One region of the Streptomyces boninensis genome, then DNA from elsewhere that is predicted to be linked to it. Evidence: riboswitches for the same ligand, from Rfam matches in the RefSeq annotation. Region 1 holds a riboswitch; the other holds the start of a gene.
What was found. A riboswitch is a leader RNA that binds a small molecule or an ion and turns the genes downstream of it on or off. The one in region 1 is predicted to bind S-adenosylmethionine.
Positions count from the first base shown of each region.

Region 2: linked by a shared signal. The riboswitch ahead of thrC (threonine synthase) and the one ahead of ACNNMR_RS10325 (aminotransferase class V-fold PLP-dependent enzyme) in region 1 are both predicted to bind S-adenosylmethionine.

Region 1 covers NZ_CP183837.1:2,294,695-2,302,982, forward strand. Annotated here, with positions in the region: gene ACNNMR_RS10305 (sensor histidine kinase) at 1-1,201, shown strand, start outside; gene ACNNMR_RS10310 (response regulator transcription factor) at 1,198-1,866, shown strand; gene ACNNMR_RS10315 (SLC13 family permease) at 1,932-3,353, shown strand; gene ACNNMR_RS10320 (glycerate kinase) at 3,364-4,524, shown strand; gene ACNNMR_RS10325 (aminotransferase class V-fold PLP-dependent enzyme) at 4,636-5,991, opposite strand; SAM riboswitch class IV at 6,037-6,154, opposite strand; gene trpD (anthranilate phosphoribosyltransferase) at 6,232-7,284, opposite strand; gene ACNNMR_RS10335 (cytochrome b) at 7,939-8,288, opposite strand, start outside.
Region 2 covers NZ_CP183837.1:4,408,196-4,416,483, reverse strand. Annotated here, with positions in the region: gene otsB (trehalose-phosphatase) at 1-51, shown strand, start outside; gene ACNNMR_RS19990 (alpha,alpha-trehalose-phosphate synthase (UDP-forming)) at 68-1,483, opposite strand; gene ACNNMR_RS19985 (hypothetical protein) at 1,665-3,002, shown strand; gene ACNNMR_RS19980 (TetR/AcrR family transcriptional regulator) at 2,999-3,631, opposite strand; gene ACNNMR_RS19975 (glucosyl-3-phosphoglycerate synthase) at 3,679-4,632, opposite strand; SAM riboswitch class I at 4,784-4,918, shown strand; gene thrC (threonine synthase) at 4,935-6,218, shown strand; gene ACNNMR_RS19965 (MoaD/ThiS family protein) at 6,218-6,496, shown strand; gene ACNNMR_RS19960 (cold-shock protein) at 6,938-7,144, shown strand; gene ACNNMR_RS19955 (ABC transporter ATP-binding protein) at 7,222-7,995, opposite strand; gene ACNNMR_RS19950 (ABC transporter permease) at 8,001-8,288, opposite strand, start outside.

The DNA.
Region 1 (8,288 bases):
CCTGAAGGTCTTCCTGGAGCGCCAGTACGCGGACCCGGACGAGGAGCTGCTGGGCCTCATCGAGCGCCCCCGCAGCAACGACCCGCGCGACCTCACCCAGCCCCGCGAGATCAGCGTCCCCAAGCCGCTCAAGGACGACCGAGAGGCGCAGCACAAGATCTTCACCTCCGCCAAGCCCTCCGGCACCCTGGACCGGGGTTCGGCGGGCGAGTTGCGGTGGTCAAAGGTGACGATCGAGGCCGAACCGCGCGCCGCCTTCGTCGTCGCCTTCTATCCAGAGCGCGAGCGCGAGGAGGTGAACGAGGTGTTCTGGCTGCTCACCGCCATCTCCGGCATCTCCCTCATCTTCACGGCGGGCGTCGGCTGGCTGATCGCGGGCCGCATCCTGAAGCCGGTACGCCTGGTCCGTACGACCGCGGCCGAGCTCACCGAGCAGGACCTGACCCGCCGTATCCCCTTCCGCGGCCGCCACGACCGCGACGACATCGCCGCCCTCGCCGCCACCTTCAACGCCATGCTCGACCGCCTGGAATCCGCCTTCGCCGCCCAGCGCAACTTCGTCGACGACGCCGGCCACGAGCTCCGTACCCCCATCACCATCGTCCGCGGCCACCTGGAACTGATGGGCGACGACCCGGCGGAACGCGAGGAGACCGTCCGCCTGGTCACCGACGAGCTGGACCGGATGAGCCGAATAGTCGAGGACCTGCTCCTCCTCGCCAAGGCAGAACGCCCCGACTTCACGACACCCGAGCCGGTCCAGCTGGCCGAGCTCACCGCAGACGTCTTCGTCAAGGTCCGCACGCTGGGCGACCGCGACTGGAAACTCGCCGAGGTGGCCGACGCCGAGGTACGCATCGACCCCCAGCGCATCACCCAGGCCATGGTCCAACTGGCCCAGAACGCCGTCCAGCACACGGCACCCACCCAGCGCATCGAGATCGGCTCCCGCCTCCGCCCCGACGCCATCGAGCTCTACGTGGCCGACCACGGCCCCGGCGTCCAGCCGCAGGACGCCGCCGTCATCTTCGACCGCTTCCGCCGCGGCACCGCCCGCAGAGGCGCCCGCGGCGGCGGCGCGGGCCTGGGCCTCGCCATCGTCAAGGCCATCGCGGAGGCCCACCACGGCCATGTGGACCTCACCCCCACCGAGGGCGGCGGCGCCACCTTCACGCTCGTACTACCCGAGGACCGCCCGTGAACCGGATACTCGTAGCCGAGGACGAGGAGCGCATCGCCGCCTTCGTCGAAAAGGGCCTCCGCGCCAACGGCTTCACCACCACGGTCGCCGCCGACGGCGACACCGCCTACGACTACGCCATGACCGGCGGCTTCGACCTGGTCCTCCTGGACATCGGCCTGCCGGGCCAGGACGGCTTCACGGTGCTGCGCCGCCTCCGCGAGGCCCGCGCCACGGTCCCGGTCATCGTCCTGACGGCCCGCGACTCGGTACGGGACACGGTGGCGGGCCTGGAGGGCGGCGCCGACGACTACATGACCAAGCCCTTCCGCTTCGAAGAGCTCCTGGCCCGCGTCCGCCTCCGCCTCCGCACCGCCGCCGGCGCACCGGAGGTGACGGTGCTGCGCAGCGGCGAGCTGTCGCTCGACCTGCGGACCCGCCGGGCCCGCGCGGACGACGGGCGGACCATGGACCTGACGGCCCGCGAATTCGTCCTCCTGGAACTCTTCCTCCGCCACCCGGGCCAGGTGCTCTCCCGCGAGCAAATCCTGTCCCACGTCTGGGGGTACGACTTCGACCCCGGCTCGAACATCGTCGACGTGTACGTCCGCGCCCTGCGCAAGAAGCTCGGCGCGCACTGGGTGGAGACGGTACGCGGCATGGGCTATCGGCTGCCCCAGGTCTAGTTCGGTGAAATCTCCTTAATCAAGGCCTCATTGAGGCCTCACGGCGGCCGACCAGCCTCATTGCCGTGACCTTCTCCATACGCCAACTGGCAACCGCCTGCGTGGCCCTCAGCCTCTGCGCCCTGCTGCTGGTCCCCGGCCAAGCCACCGGCCTGGGCGCCGACGGCCGCCTCACGCTGATCATCTTCACCCTCGCCACCTGCGCGTGGATCGGCACCCCGATCGACGACACATACATCGCCCTGGGCGCGGGCCTCGCGCTGGTGGCGACGGGCGTACTGGACAGCGAGGTCCTCTTCGGCACCCTCGGCGACGAAACCGTCTGGCTGCTGATCTGCGCCTTCATCCTCGCCGCCGCCGTAACCCGCACCGGCCTGGCAGGCCGCGCGGCAGCCTTCCTGGTCACCGGCGCCCGCTCCGTACGCCAGCTCTTCCACCTCACCACCGCCGCCCTGGTGGTGACGGCCTTCGCGGTCCCGGCGACCTCCGGCCGCGCGGCGCTGGCCCTCCCCGTCTTCCTGGCCCTGGCAAAGGTCCTGGCAGACCGCCGCCGCCTGGTGGTGGCCCTGGCCCTCCTCTTCCCGACGGTCATCCTCCTGTCCGCCGTAGCCACCCTGATCGGCGCCGGCGCCCACCTGATCACGGTCTCGGTCCTCTGGGACACGACGGGCGACCGCATCGACTTCGTGCAGTGGCTCCTCCTGGGCCTGCCACTGGCGGTGGTCTCCTCCCACCTCGCAGCCGAGGTGGTCCTCTGGTCGACCACCCGCCGCGCGGACCGTACGGGCCCGATCGCCATCACCGCGGCCGACATCCAGCAGCACAGCGAAACCCCGGTCACCGGCAAGCTCACCACCGCGGAACAGCGCACGGCCGTCCTCCTGGCGGTAGTGGTAGCACTCTGGTGCAGCGAGCCCCTGCACCTGGTCCCACCGGCGGTAGTAGCCCTGATCGGCGCGGTGGTGGCGTCGTCACCAGCCCTCGGCACCGTACGCCTGAAGGACGCCCTCAAAACGGTCCCTTGGTCAATGCTCCTCTTCATGGCCGCCACGATGGCCATGGGTGTAGCCCTCTCCGAGTCCGGCGCCGCGAAATGGCTGGTAGGCGGCCTACCAGGAGGCGGGACGGCGCCACCGTGGCTGTTCCTGGCCGTCGTAGTAGCCGTATCAACCGCCGCGCACCTCATCCTCCAGTCCCGCTCGGCCCGCTCCAGCGTCCTGGTCCCCCTGGTCGTAGCCGCCGCCCTCACCGCGGGCGTGAACCCGGTAGCCGCGGCACTGGCCTCCACCGCGGCAGCCGGCTTCTGCCAGACCCTCCCCGCCTCCGCAAAACCAGTAGCCCTCTTCGCGGACCTCCCCGACGTCCCCGGCTACACCCCCCGCGACCTGCTGCGCGTAGCCGCCCTCCTGGCCCCCCTCACCGCGGCCCTGATCCTCGCCTTCGCCCTCTACGTCTGGCCGCTGCTCGGCGTGCCGACCACGCGATAAGGAGCTCCACATGATGACCCGTTACGCCATCGCCCCCTCAGGCTTCAAGGAGTCCCTCTCCGCCGAACACGCCGCGGAGGCCATCGCCGAGGGCGTCCGCCGCGTGGTCCCCGACGCGGAGACGGACCTGATCCCACTGGTGGACGGCGGCGAGGGTACGGCGGCAGCGCTGGCGACCGCGACCGGCGGCGCCCTGCTGCAGCACCGGGCGACGGGCCCGGTCGGCACCCCGGTGGACACCCACTTCGCCCTCCTCGGCTCGGGCGAGATCGGCACAGCGGTGGTGGAGATGGCCGCGATCGCCGGCCTCTCCCTCGTCCCCCGCGACCGCCGCGACCCGGGCGCGACGACGACGTACGGCGTAGGCCAGCTGATCCGCGCCGCCCTGGACGCCGGCGTCCCCCGGATCCTGATCGGCTGCGGCGACTCGGGCACGTCGGACGGCGGCGCAGGCGCCCTCCAAGCCCTGGGCGCACGACTCCTGGACGCGGACGGCCGCGAACTCCCCCGCGGCGGCCGCCACCTGGCACGCCTGTCCCGCATCGACACCTCAGGCCTCGACCCGCGCCTCTTCGGCACGGACCTCCAGGTGGCCTGCAACCCGTACAACGTCCTCTGCGGTCCGCGCGGCGTGGCACGCGTCTTCGGCCCGCAGAAGGGCGCATCCCCCGCCCAGGTGGAGGAGCTGGACACGGCCCTGGAACGCTGGGCGACCATCCTGACCCGCGACTTCGCCGTCGCCTCCGACCTCCGCACGGGCCTGGGCACAGGCGCCTCCGGCGGCCTGGGGGCGGGCCTGGCGGCGCTCGGCGCCCAACTCCGCCCCCGCTTCGAGGTCCTGCTCGACCACCTCGACCTGGACGCCCGCCTGGCGGCGGCAGACCTGGTGATCACAGCAGAGGGCGCCCTCGACCACCAGACCCCCCGCGGCAAGGTCCCCGCAGAGGTAGCCCGCCGCGCAAAGGCCGCAGGCCGCCCAGTGCTGGCACTGGCCGGCACGATCGGCGCAGGCGCCCGCGAGGTACGCGCCATGGGCGTCGACGCATACGCCGGCATCCTCCCGGGCCCGGTAACGCTACAAGAAGCCCTGGCCTCCGGCCGCGAAAACCTGACCGACGCCACGGAGCGAGCCCTGGAACTCCTCCGCCTGGGAGCCCGCCTGGCCGCCTAGGAGGGCTGAGTGGAGCGACGCTGCCGAAGAAAACCCCGGAACCTACCCAGGCCGACCACAGCGGTTTTCTTCGGTAGTGTCGCGGAACTCAGCCCGGCCCACCCACCCAACTCAGGAGACCGGCACGCAGCGCCCCTCTTCAGTCCGGTACGACCAAGCCGCGCCATCCCGCACGAGCGTCCGCACCGCCGCAACGAACCGCTCCACATGCTCATCCGGCGTCCCCGCACCGAAGCTCACCCGAATCGCATTCAGCGACCGCTCCCCCGGCTCCGCCTCCGGCGCCCCGCACTCCCCCTGCTCGGAGTCATCCGCGCCAAGCAGCTCCCGCAGCAGCGGGTGCGCGCAGAAGAGCCCGTCCCGCACGCCGATCCCGTACTCAGCCGACAGCGCCGCCGCGAAGTGCGAGCTGTTCCAGCCGTCAACAACGAAAGACAGCACGCCGACTCGCTCGGAGTCGTCGCCGAACAGCGACAGCACTCGCACCTCCGGGATCTCCGCCAGCCCGTCCCGAACCCGCGCGATCAGCTCCCGCTCCCGCGCGACCAGCTGATCAAAGCCTGCCTCGGTCAGCGCCTTGCAGGCCGAGGCGATGGCGTACGCGCCGATCACATTCGGGGATCCGGCCTCGTGCCGGGCAGCGGTCGTGTGCCACTCGACGTCAACGCCACCGTCCGCCCGCCGCGCGACCTTACGGCTCGCGCCACCACCCGCGAGGTACGGCTCGGCGGCCTGCAGCCAGTCGGTACGGCCGGCGAGCACACCCGCACCGAAGGGCGCGTACAGCTTGTGGCCGGAGAAGGCCACCCAGTCGACGTCCAGCTCAGCGACATCCACCGGGTGATGCGGCGCCAGCTGCGCCGCGTCAAGCACGATCCGCGCCCCGTACCGATGCGCCACCGCCGCAAGCTCACGCACCGGCCACAGCTCACCGGTGACATTCGAGGCCCCGGTGACACACAGCAGCGCGGGCCCGTCGCCCGTCCGCGCGGCGAGCGCCTCCGACAGCACGGTCACCGCCGCCTGCGGCGATCGCGGGGCGCTGAGATAGCGGACGGTCACGTCGCTGCGCTGCTGCCAGGGCAGCAGCGCCGCGTGGTGCTCGGTCTCGAAGACGTAGACCTCGGTCCCAGCGGGCAGCACCGACGCCAGCAAGTTCAGCGAGTCCGTAGTCGCCCGCGTAAAAACGACCTGGTCGTCAGCCCGGCACCCGAGGAACTCCGCCACCGTAGCCCGGCTGTTCTCGAACAGATCCGTCGACAGCTGAGACAGATACCCGGCCCCCCGGTGCACACTCCCGTAGTACGGCGCGTACGCGGCCACGTCATCCCACACCCGCTGCAGCGCAGGCGCACTGGCGGCGTAGTCGAGAGCGGCGTACTCGACCTCCCCACCCGTGACGAGCGGGACGCGCACATCGCGGCCGAGGACGGGCAGACAAGCGGTGGCGACAGTGGGTGCAGACATGGCAGAGCTCTCCCTGGACCAGGGATCCCTGGCTGCTGTGAGAGGGATCCGCGCTTGCCGCAGACCCTGCTGCCTGCGGCCTGGTCATCACCCGGGGCACCCCGCCACGGACGGAGGGTTGCCGGACAGCGGGCCGGGGCCTTGATCGCTGTCACTCGTGACCTGGTTCAGGAGTATGCCATGTGATCAGCAGAGCGCAAGACGGTTGTCCGCAGTGCGGACAACCGTCCTGCGCAGGCGTCAGGAGTTGCTGGCGGCGACCCACCGCTCCAGCGTGCGCTGGGCCGCACCGGAGTCAATGGCTTCGGCGGCCCGCGCGATGCCCGCGGCGAGCTGCTCTTCGAGCGTGGCGTCACCAGGCTCGAGGGCGACCAGCGCGGCAGCGGAATTCAGCAGCACCGCGTCCCGTACGGGCCCAGGCTCCCCGGCGAGCAGCCGCCGCGCGACATCGGCGTTGTACGAGGCATCGGCGCCCCGCAGCGCCTCCACCGGCACCAGTTCGATGCCGAGGTCCCGCGGATCGAAGCCCCGCTGCGACACCTGCCCGTCGCGTACGACCCAGACCGTCGACGTCGCGGTCGTGGTCAGCTCATCGAGGCCGTCGTCGCCGCGGAAGACAAGCGCGGAGTTTCCGCGCTCCGCGAGGACGCCGGCGACGATCGGCGCCATGCGGGCGTCGGCGACGCCGACGGCTTGGGCGCGGACCTGGGCGGGGTTGGTGAGCGGACCGAGGACGTTGAAGGTCGTCGGGATGCCGAGTTCCTTGCGCGCCTGCGCGACGTGGCGCAGCGCAGGGTGGAACTTCACCGCGAAGCAGAAGGTGATCCCGGCTTCGGCGGCGACTTCGGCGACGCGAGCGGGGGTGAGCTCGAGGTTGACGCCGAGCTTTTCGAGGACGTCGGAGGCGCCGGAGGCGGAGGACGCGGCGCGATTGCCGTGCTTGACGACCTTGGCGCCGGTGCCGGCGACGACGATGGCGGACATGGTGGAGATGTTGACGGTCTTCGCGCGGTCGCCGCCGGTGCCGACGATGTCGACGGTGGGGCCGGGCACGTGGATGGTGTTGGCGTGCTCGTACATGGTCCGTACGAGGCCGGCGACCTCCTGGACGGTCTCGCCCTTCGCGCGGAGCGCGACGACGAAAGCGCCGATCTGGGCGTTGCTGGCCTCGCCCTGCATGATGCGGTCCATCGCCCAGGCGGTGTCCTCCGCGGACAGATCCTGCTTGGCGAGCAACGAGCTCAACACGTCGGGCCAGGAGCGGGTGCCTCCGGCGGCTGCGGCAGCGGTCATGGGTCCCCTCCTGTGCGATGGCCTACGCGGCCGGGCGCGCCTCCGCTCCCGGCCTTGACCCCTGCACCCTATCGGCGGTTCGGGGGGTTGGGTGCCGTGTGCCCGTACTGCGGACATCCTTCGGCTGTACCCACCCACCCGCCCGCTGCTGTCGCGGGGCCGGTTGTATGGGCGGCTTGGCATCGGATGGTGACGGCTGCGTCGCCGTCGCGCTCTTGGTGCGGCGCCGGAAACGGGAGGCTGGCTGCGGAAGGGGGGTGGGGGCGGGGCGGGTTGGTCTGCCGGGCTGCGGGAGGGCGGACGACGCGGGGGTGGGGCGGGTGGTCGGGGCGGGCGGGCGCACGGGCGGGGCTGGCGCACGGGCGGGCCGCCTGGTTACGGCCGCAGGGGCGGGCGGGCCGCTGGGCTGCCGGGCGGGCTACTGCCGATGCTTGGGGGGCGGAGCGTACGTGCCAACGCCATCGCAGGAGCCGCCGACCCGACCTAGCGGAGCGCCACGCACCACCCCCGCCCGCGACAGCAACGGGCGGGCGGGTGGGCACAACACCACCCACAGCGCAGCCGCAGCCGGCGACGGCCGCCCCCACAACGGCAAGCGGCCCCGCCCCGCCCGGAGGCAGGAGCGGGGCCGCGTGGCAGCCAGTCGCGCAGCGCCTAGTGGTGCCCGTGACCGGAGGTCACTTCGCGGAACTCCTCCGCCGTGGGCTTCGGGATCTGGCCCTCGTCGCCGAAGTAGTTCTTCGAGAGCTTCGTGCGGACTCGCTCCACGACGCCCTGCTTGCGGACGACACCGTTCTCGTCGACCTTCGGGCCCGCCTCGATCGGGCGGTACTGGTCGTGCGAGGTGAGGCGGTGCAGCTCCTCCTGCGCGAGCGGCTCGTGGACCTCGATGAACTCGCCGTGCGGGAGCCGCTTGATGATGCCGGACTCCCGCCCGTGCAGCACCTTTTCGCGGTCGCGCCGCTGCAGGCCGAGACAGATCCGCCGGGTGATCCAGAAGACGA
Region 2 (8,288 bases), 2.1 Mb from region 1:
GACGCGCTGGCAGAGGCGATGGGCGCGGCTGAGCGGGGCGGCGGCGGATAACTCGGCGGCGCCGGGGTCAGTCCGGCTTCCCCGGCCCCTCCCGTAGCGCGTCCAGCTGCTCCATGAACCACGCCGCGGGCGGCAGCGTGGTCGCCGTCGCGGCCAGGCGCTTGGTGCGTTCCGCGCGCTCCTCGGGCTCCATGACGAGCCCCTCGTGCAGGGCGCGGGCGGTCTGCTCGACGTCGTACGGATTCACCGTCAGGGCGTCCTCGCCCAGCTCGGCGTACGCGCCCGCCTCCCGCGACAGCACCAGGGCGCAGCCGTCGTCGGAGACCACCGGGATCTCCTTGGCGACCAGGTTCATGCCGTCCCTGATGGGGTTCACCAGCGCCACGTCGGCGATCCGGTAGGCGGCGAGGGAGCGGGCGAAGTCGTCCTTGACGTGCAGTACGACCGGGCGCCAGCCCGGGGTCCCGTACCGGGAGTTGATCTCCTCGGCGACCCGCTCGACCTCGGCGGTGTAGTCCCGGTAGACGGCCAGGTCCTGCCGGGACGGATAGGCGAACGCCAGGTGCACCACCCGCTCGCGGTGCTCGGGGTGGTCGCGCAGCAGCGCCTCGTAGGCGCGCAGCCCGCGGACGATGTTCTTCGACAGCTCGGTCCTGTCCACCCGTACGACCGTCCTGCGGCCCTCGCCGCCGATCTCCGCCCGCAGCGCGGCCATCCGCTCGGCCACGTCGGCGCGCTGCGAACGGGCGCGCAGGAAGTCCGCGTCGGCTCCGAGCGCGTGCACGCCGAGCCACGTCCCCTGGGTGTCCCCGAACCGCTCCTCGCAGCAGCGGGCGAACGCCTCCGCCCACCGCTCGGTGAGGAAGGCGGCGCGGTCGGCGCCGAGGATGCCCTGCAGGAGCTGCTCGGCGATGTCGTCGGGGAGGATCCGGAAGTAGTCCGGCGGGGCCCACGGGGTGTGCGAGAAGTGCCCGATGCGCAGGTCGGGGCGGCGCTCGCGGAGCAGCCCGGGGACGAGGCACAGGTGGTAGTCCTGCACGACGACCGCGGCGCCCTCCGCCGCCTCCTCGGCGATGGCGGCGGCGAAGGCTTCGTTGTACGCCTCGTACGCCGCCCACTTCCGCCGGAAGGCGGCGTCGAAGACGGGTTCCAGCGGGGTCTGGTAGAGCTGGTGGTGGATGAACCACAGCACCGAGTTGGCGATGTCGTTGTAGGCCGCGTGGAAGGTCTCCGCCGGGATGTCCAGCATCCGCACGGCCTGCCCGCCGGTGTCCTCCTCGGCCAGCCGCGCCCCGCCGCGCCGCGCGGCCTCCCGGTCGTCGTCGCTCAGCGCCGCGCACACCCACAGTGCCCCGGCGTCCGGCCCGATGGCGCTCAGCCCGGACACCAGCCCGCCGCCGCCGCGCTTGGCCTCGCGGCCGGCGTACGAGACGGGCCCGCGGTTCGAGGCGACGACTACCTGCGCTCCGTGCGTAGCGACCATGCGACGAGCCTAGCCGGGCGGCGGATCGCGCAAACGTTCGCGCCTGCGGTGCGCGCGGTCCCGTGCAAGTTTCTTTGGATTATTTGCGCTGCTCAGCGCCATGATCTCGCGCGAATCATTGACGTAACGCTAAACGCTCTCTAGATTCGCGCCACTCTCTTCGACGTGAACAGGAGCGTTCATGCGCGCACTACGCCGCACCGTGCTTTCGGTGGTCGCGGTGGTGCTGGGCAGCACCCTGCTGGCGCCCGGGGCCGCGGAGGCCGGAACGCAGGCTTCCGCGAAGCCCTCCCCACCGGACTCCTCGTGCTTCTGGACCGGGCCCTTCACCCCGGACCAGGAGCGCTTCAACTTCGCCTACCTGGACACCAAGGCGCTGTACTGGTCCACCCACTACACCCTCCCCGAGGGCGCCCGGCTCACCCTGGACGGCCGCTACGCGCACGCCAGATACCAGTCGCTCAACAGCTACTCCGCGACCACCGCGGTACCGCTGACCGCGCTCAACGACCAGCAGATCGCCCCGGACCGCGGCTCCCGCAACCCCTTCCTGACCGGCGCCGACCGCACCTTCCCCAAGCGCGACTGGACCGTCGGCGTATCCCCGAAGACTCCGCCGTCCGACCCCGCGCAGGCCGCGCAGAACACCCTGTACGCCGGGCAGCCGGGCACCACCGCGCAGTCCCTCATCTACCGCGTGTACGTCCCGGACCGGGGCCGCGACGGCACCGGCGGCGTCGGGCTGCCGGAGCCGGTGCTCACGCTCGCCGACGGGGCGAAGCTGCGCGGCCGGGCGCTGTGCGACGCGGTCAGCCCGGACCACGATTCGCTCGGCCCGCGGGTCCGGCCGATCGAGGAGTACCGCGTCGACTACGAGCAGCCGGGCAAGCCGGCCGGCTTCCCCGCCGAGAAGCGGGTGGAGTGGCATTCCTCGTACACCCCGGAGTGGATCCGGCAGTGCGAGTACTACGACCGCTGCGCGCCGGCGCCGCCGCGGGGCGTCGGGCAGTACTCCAACCTCGACAACTCCTACGTGTCCGCGCGGCTGAACCGGAAGCTGGGCCCGGTTGTGGTGCTGCGCGGCAGGATGCCGAGCACCCCGGCCACGTACGACGGCGGGCACCGCATGACGGCCGGGCAGCTGCGCTACTGGTCGATGTGCACGTACGAGGCCTGGAGCACGAAGGTCGACGGCCCGCAGAGCTGCGCCTATGACGAGCAGATCCACCCGGACCGGCGCGGCCGGTTCACCGTCGTCGTATCGCGGCCCGAGGACCGGCCGCGCAATGCCAGGGCGGCGTGCGGCGTGAAGTGGCTCGCCTGGCCGGAGCGGGGCGACGGCGCGGGGCACCTGGATGACGCGTTCGTGATGATGCGCAACATGCTGCCGGCCGACGGCTTCACGCAGACCCCGGCGCAGACCCGCACCGGGGACGACGAAGCCGCGGTGATGGGGCCGTATCTGCCGCGCGGCGTGCACATGAGCACCCAGCGGGCCGAGGGGATGGGCTGCGGTTAGGGCCCGTCCGGCCCGTCCAGCGAGGTGCAGAGCTGCTCCAGCAGCCGCTCGAAGCGCGCGTCCAGCTCCCGTACCGGGATGTCGAATTCCTTGGCGAGCTGGGCGCGCGTGAGCACATAGCCGTAGTTCACCGACTTCAGGAAGGTGTGCAATGCGACCGGGTCGGCGTCCGGCACGACCCGGCCGCTCGCGATGTCCTCCCGCAGCCGCTCCTGGGTCAGGTCGCGGTGCGGCATCAGCTGCAGGCCGGGGTCCTTCTCCTGCAGCAGGAGCAGCTTCAGCCGGATCGACGGCAGGTGGCGCAGGCAGCCGCGCAGCGAGCGCACCACCCGGGCGCCGAAGCGGGCGGGGCCCTTCTTGATCAGCAGCTCGGCGTGGCGGTCGGCGGCGCCCCGAGTGAGCGCGGAGCGCAGCAGGTCACGCCGGGAGCCGAAGTAGTGGTAGACGAGGCCGCGGTTCACGCCGGCGCGGTCGGCGACCTCCCGCAGGTTCAGGCCCGCCAGCACGCCGTCGCGCTCGATCAGCTCCAGCGCGGCCTGCTCCAGCAGCCGGCTCGTGGCCTCGGCGTCCATCGCCGCCTTGCTCTGCCCGCCCACTCGTGTCTCCCGTTCGCCGCCGACGGCTGCCACGACCGTACGCGACCTGCGGCGGCGGGGGCACGGGCGCGGCCGCGGCGTCAGGCGGCCCGCCGCTCCGCGTACTCCGGGATCTCGGCCATCGGCGGGCGTTCCTCGGTGTCGACCGCGTGGGTACGGGGCACGAAGCCACCGTCGTCGCCGCGGTCGAATTGCGTCAGCCGGGGGCGTACGAGATGGCCGCGGGTCAGGCGGAGCTGGGCGGTGCGGTAGATGGCGGCGGCCATGCGGCCGAGGGCCTGGCTGTCCTGGTGGCGGTGGTGGCGGGTGCCTACGTCGACCTGGGCCAGGGCGTCCAGGCCCGCCAGGTGGAGGGCGTCGATCAGGAGGCCCAGCTCGACGCCGTAGCCGACCGGGAAGGGCAGGCGCTCCAGCAGCGACCGCCGCGCCGCGTATTCGCCGCCCAGCGGCTGGACGAAGCCCGCCAGCTGCGGCCAGTGGAGGTTCAGGAGGGGGCGGGCGACCAGCTCGGTCACCCGGCCGCCCTGACCGGGGGTGCCGTCCAGAGGGCGGTCGTACACCGCCTTCACGAAGGACACGTCCGGCTCCGTCAGGAGCGGGCCGACGATGCCCGACACGAACGTCGTATCGAAATCCCGCAGGTCAGCGTCCACGAAGCAGACGATTTCGCCCGTCGTCGCCAGCAGCGAGCGCCACAGCACCTCGCCCTTCCCCGGCACCGCCGGGATCCGCGGGAGCACCTCGTCCCGGTGCACCACCCGCGCCCCCGCCGCCTGAGCCACCTTCGCGGTGGCGTCCGCGGAGCCGGAGTCCAGCACCACCAGCTCGTCGACCAGCGGCACCGCCGTCATCAGCTCCGCGCGGATCGCCGCGACGATCGCGCCGACCGTCGCCTCCTCGTTCAGCGCGGGGAGGACCACGCTGACCGTGCCCGCCCGGCCCAGGGCCTGTTTCGCGGCCAGAAGCGTGGACAGCGGCCGGTCGGCCGCCGACCAGGAACGGCGGCCGATCCAGCGCTCCACCTCGGCAAGCACGTGCGAGCCTCCCCTTGTGTGATGCGTCTCGCGGTTCGGACGACTATCTCAACTGTCACTGGCTTCGGTTACAGTCTTGAACAGCGTGTGTGATCGCCGCATGTCGGGGTGGTCAGTCGCGCGGACACACTCTTGAATAACAACCGCATAGCGCTCATCCAGAGGGACAGAGGGAACGGCCCGTTGAAGTCCCGGCAACCCTCCGACCGGCCTCAATGCAGAGGTCCACGGCGGAGATGGTGCCAATTCCGTCCTGCGGCGAGGTCCGTCGCGGGGAAGATGAGGAGAGAGGCCTCTGCTTCATGGCTGTACAGACGTTTGCCCCCGCCACCGAGACCGACCTCGGCCCCGCCGCGGCCCTGTCCTGTCGCGAATGCGGCCACCGCGTGCCACTCGGCCCGGTTTTCGCCTGCGAGGAGTGTTTCGGCCCCCTCGAAATCGCCTACGACCTGCCGACCGGTGACCCGGAGGCGCTGCGCCAGCAGATCGCCGCGGGCCCGAAGAGCATCTGGCGGTACGCGCCCCTGCTCCCCGTCCCGGCCGATGTCGCGGACAAGCCGAATCTGAACCCGGGCTTCACCAAGCTGATCGAGGCCGACCGCCTCGCCGCCGAGCTGGGCGTCGAGGCCGGGAAGCTGTTCGTCAAGGACGACTCCGGCAATCCGACCCACTCCTTCAAGGACCGGGTTGTCGCGATCGCCGTCGAGGCCGCCCGCGCCTTCGGCTTCACCACGCTCTCCTGCTCCTCCACCGGCAATCTCGCCGGTGCCGTCGGCGCCGCCGCCGCCCGGGCGGGCCTGCGCTCCTGCGTCTTCATCCCGTACGACCTGGAGCAGGGCAAGGTCCTGATGGCCGCGGTCTACGGCGGCGAGGTCGTCGGCATCGAGGGCACGTACGACGACGTGAACCGCTTCTGCTCCGAGCTGATCGGCGACCCGATCGGCGAGGGCTGGGGCTTCACCAACGTCAACCTGCGGCCGTACTACGCGGAGGGGTCGAAGACCCTCGCGTACGAGATCTGCGAGCAGCTCGGCTGGCGCCTGCCGGACAACATCATCGTCCCCGTCGCCTCCGGCTCCCAGCTCACGAAGATCGAGAAGGGGCTCAAGGAGCTCATCAAGCTCGGCCTCGTCGAGGACAAGCCCTTCAAGATCTTCGGGGCCCAGGCCGAGGGCTGCTCGCCGGTGTCGCGGGCGTACAAGGACGGGCACGACGTGGTCCGCCCGGTCCGGCCCGACACCATCGCCAAGTCCCTGGCCATCGGCAACCCCGCCGACGGTCCTTACGTCCTCGACATCACCCGCCGTACGGGTGGCGCCGTGGAGGACGTGAATGACGACCAGGTCGTCGACGCCATCAAGCAGCTGGCCCGCACCGAGGGCGTCTTCGCGGAGACCGCCGGCGGCGTGACCTTCGGCGTACTGAAGAAGCTGGTCGAGGACGGCCGCATCAGCCCCTCCGAGACCACCGTCGCGATCAACACCGGCGACGGCCTCAAGACCCTCGACGCGGTCGCCCCCACCACCGGGCCGACCGCCACCATCCGCCCGAACCTCGACTCCTTCCGAGAGGCTGGTCTCGCCTAATGAGCGTGAACGTCCGAATCCCGACCATCCTGCGCACCTACACGGGCGGCCAGGCGGAGGTCGCCGCCGAGGGCGCGACCCTCGCCGACGTCCTCGCCGACCTGGAGAAGAACCACACCGGCATCGGCGCCCGGGTCCTCGACGACCAGGGCAAGTTGCGCCGCTTTGTGAACGTCTACGTCAACGATGATGATGTTCGCTTCGCCTCCGGCCTGGAGACTCCCACGCCTGATGGGGCCGGGGTTTCCATCATCCCGGCCGTCGCGGGCGGTTGCTGAGCCCGTACGCCCCGTCACAGCCCCGCCGCGCGGCCTCGCGCGGCGGGGCTTTGCTGTGATGTACGGGACACCGGCGCGCGTCCGGTGCGGTGCGTAACGGGTGCGGCGGCGCGATAGGGTTGAGTTGATCCCAGCGCAGACCATGCCCAACGCATATGAGAACGCGACAACTTATGCCCGCATCGGGTGTACGAATTGTCGCGATGGCGGGTTATGCCCGGCCCGAATTGCCCTGGAGCGCGGGGAGTTGAGCCGAAAAATACCGATCGGCTGTGCCCAGAATTCTCGTCCGATTGACCTGTTGCAGACGGCACTCGTGCAGATACATTCAGCCGCGGTCGACGCGTTCCGGCGCACGCCCCCGGCACGGGCGGGGGGTGAGGTCTGACCCGGGTCCGCGGAGCGCGGGCCTGTGTAGGGCCAGTAATAGGGGAGTTAGGAATGGCTCAGGGCACCGTCAAGTGGTTCAACGCGGAGAAGGGGTACGGCTTCATCGCGGTCGACGGTGGTGCGGATGTTTTCGTCCACTACAGCGCGATCCAGATGGACGGTTACCGCACCCTCGAGGAAGGCCAGCGGGTCGAGTTTGAGATCTCGCAGGGCCAGAAGGGGCCGCAGGCAGACATGGTCCGGGTCGCAGCCGGCTAGTCGTCCCGCACAAAGGCTTCTCCAGGGGCCGTCCCGCTGCTCAGGCAGCGGGGCGGCCCCTGGTCATGCCTGAGGCGTCATCCCCGCGGCGTCTTGTCGGCGGGCCCGCCCCGTACGAGCCGGCCGACCTCGGCCCGGAGCCGTACGAACTCGGGATCCTGGCGGGTCTTGATCTGGTCCCGGTCCGCTGGCAGGTCCACCGGAAGCTCGGCCAGCACCCGGCCCGGCGCCCCGGTGAGCACCACGACCCGGTCGCCCAAGTAGACGCTCTCGTCGATGTCATGGGTGACCAGCATGACCGTCACCGGCGTCCTGGCGCGCAGCGCGAGCAGCAGGTCCTCCAGGTCCTCCCGGGTCTGCGCGTCCACCGACCCGAAGGGCTCGTCCATCAGCAGCAGCTTCGGCCCGTACGCGAGGGCGCGGGCGATCGCCACCCGCTGCTGCATGCCGCCGGAGAGCTGCCCGGGGTGCTTGCCCGCGGCGTCGGCCAGGCCCACCTCGGCCAGCGCCTCCAGGGCCGCGGTCCGGCGCTCGCGGCGGGTGCCGTAGCGGTGGCGGAGGACCAGGGCGACGTTGTCCCGTACGGACAGCCAGGGCAGCAGTGAGCGGCCGTAGCTCTGGAAGACCATGGCGAGGCTGTCCGGGACGTCCCGGATCTCGCCGCCGCCCAGCAGCACCCGGCCGCCGGTGGGCCGCTGCAGGCCCGCGACGCAGCGCAGCAGCGTGGACTTGCCGCAGCCGGACGGGCCGACGACGGTGACGAGTTCGCCGGCCTCGACGGCCAAGGAGAGGTCCTCAAGCGCGGTGTGGCCGCCGGGGTAGGCGTGGGTGAGGGCGTCGATGGTGAGCATGCGGATCAGTTCTCCCGGTGCCATCGCAGCAGGCGGTTTTCCACGAGCAGGAAGGCCGCGTTGAGCAGCCAGCCGGTGAGGCCGAGCAGGGCGATGCCGGCCCACATCGAGGGGATGTCGAAGGTGCGCTGGGCGTTGACGAGGCGGGCGCCGATGCCCGAGGTGGTGCCGACGAGTTCGGAGAGCACCATCAGGATGAGCCCGAAGCCGAGCGCGATCCGCAGCCCGGCGGCGATCTGCGGCGCCGCCGAGGGCAGCACCACCCGCCACAGCCGCTCGGCCCGCCCGACCCC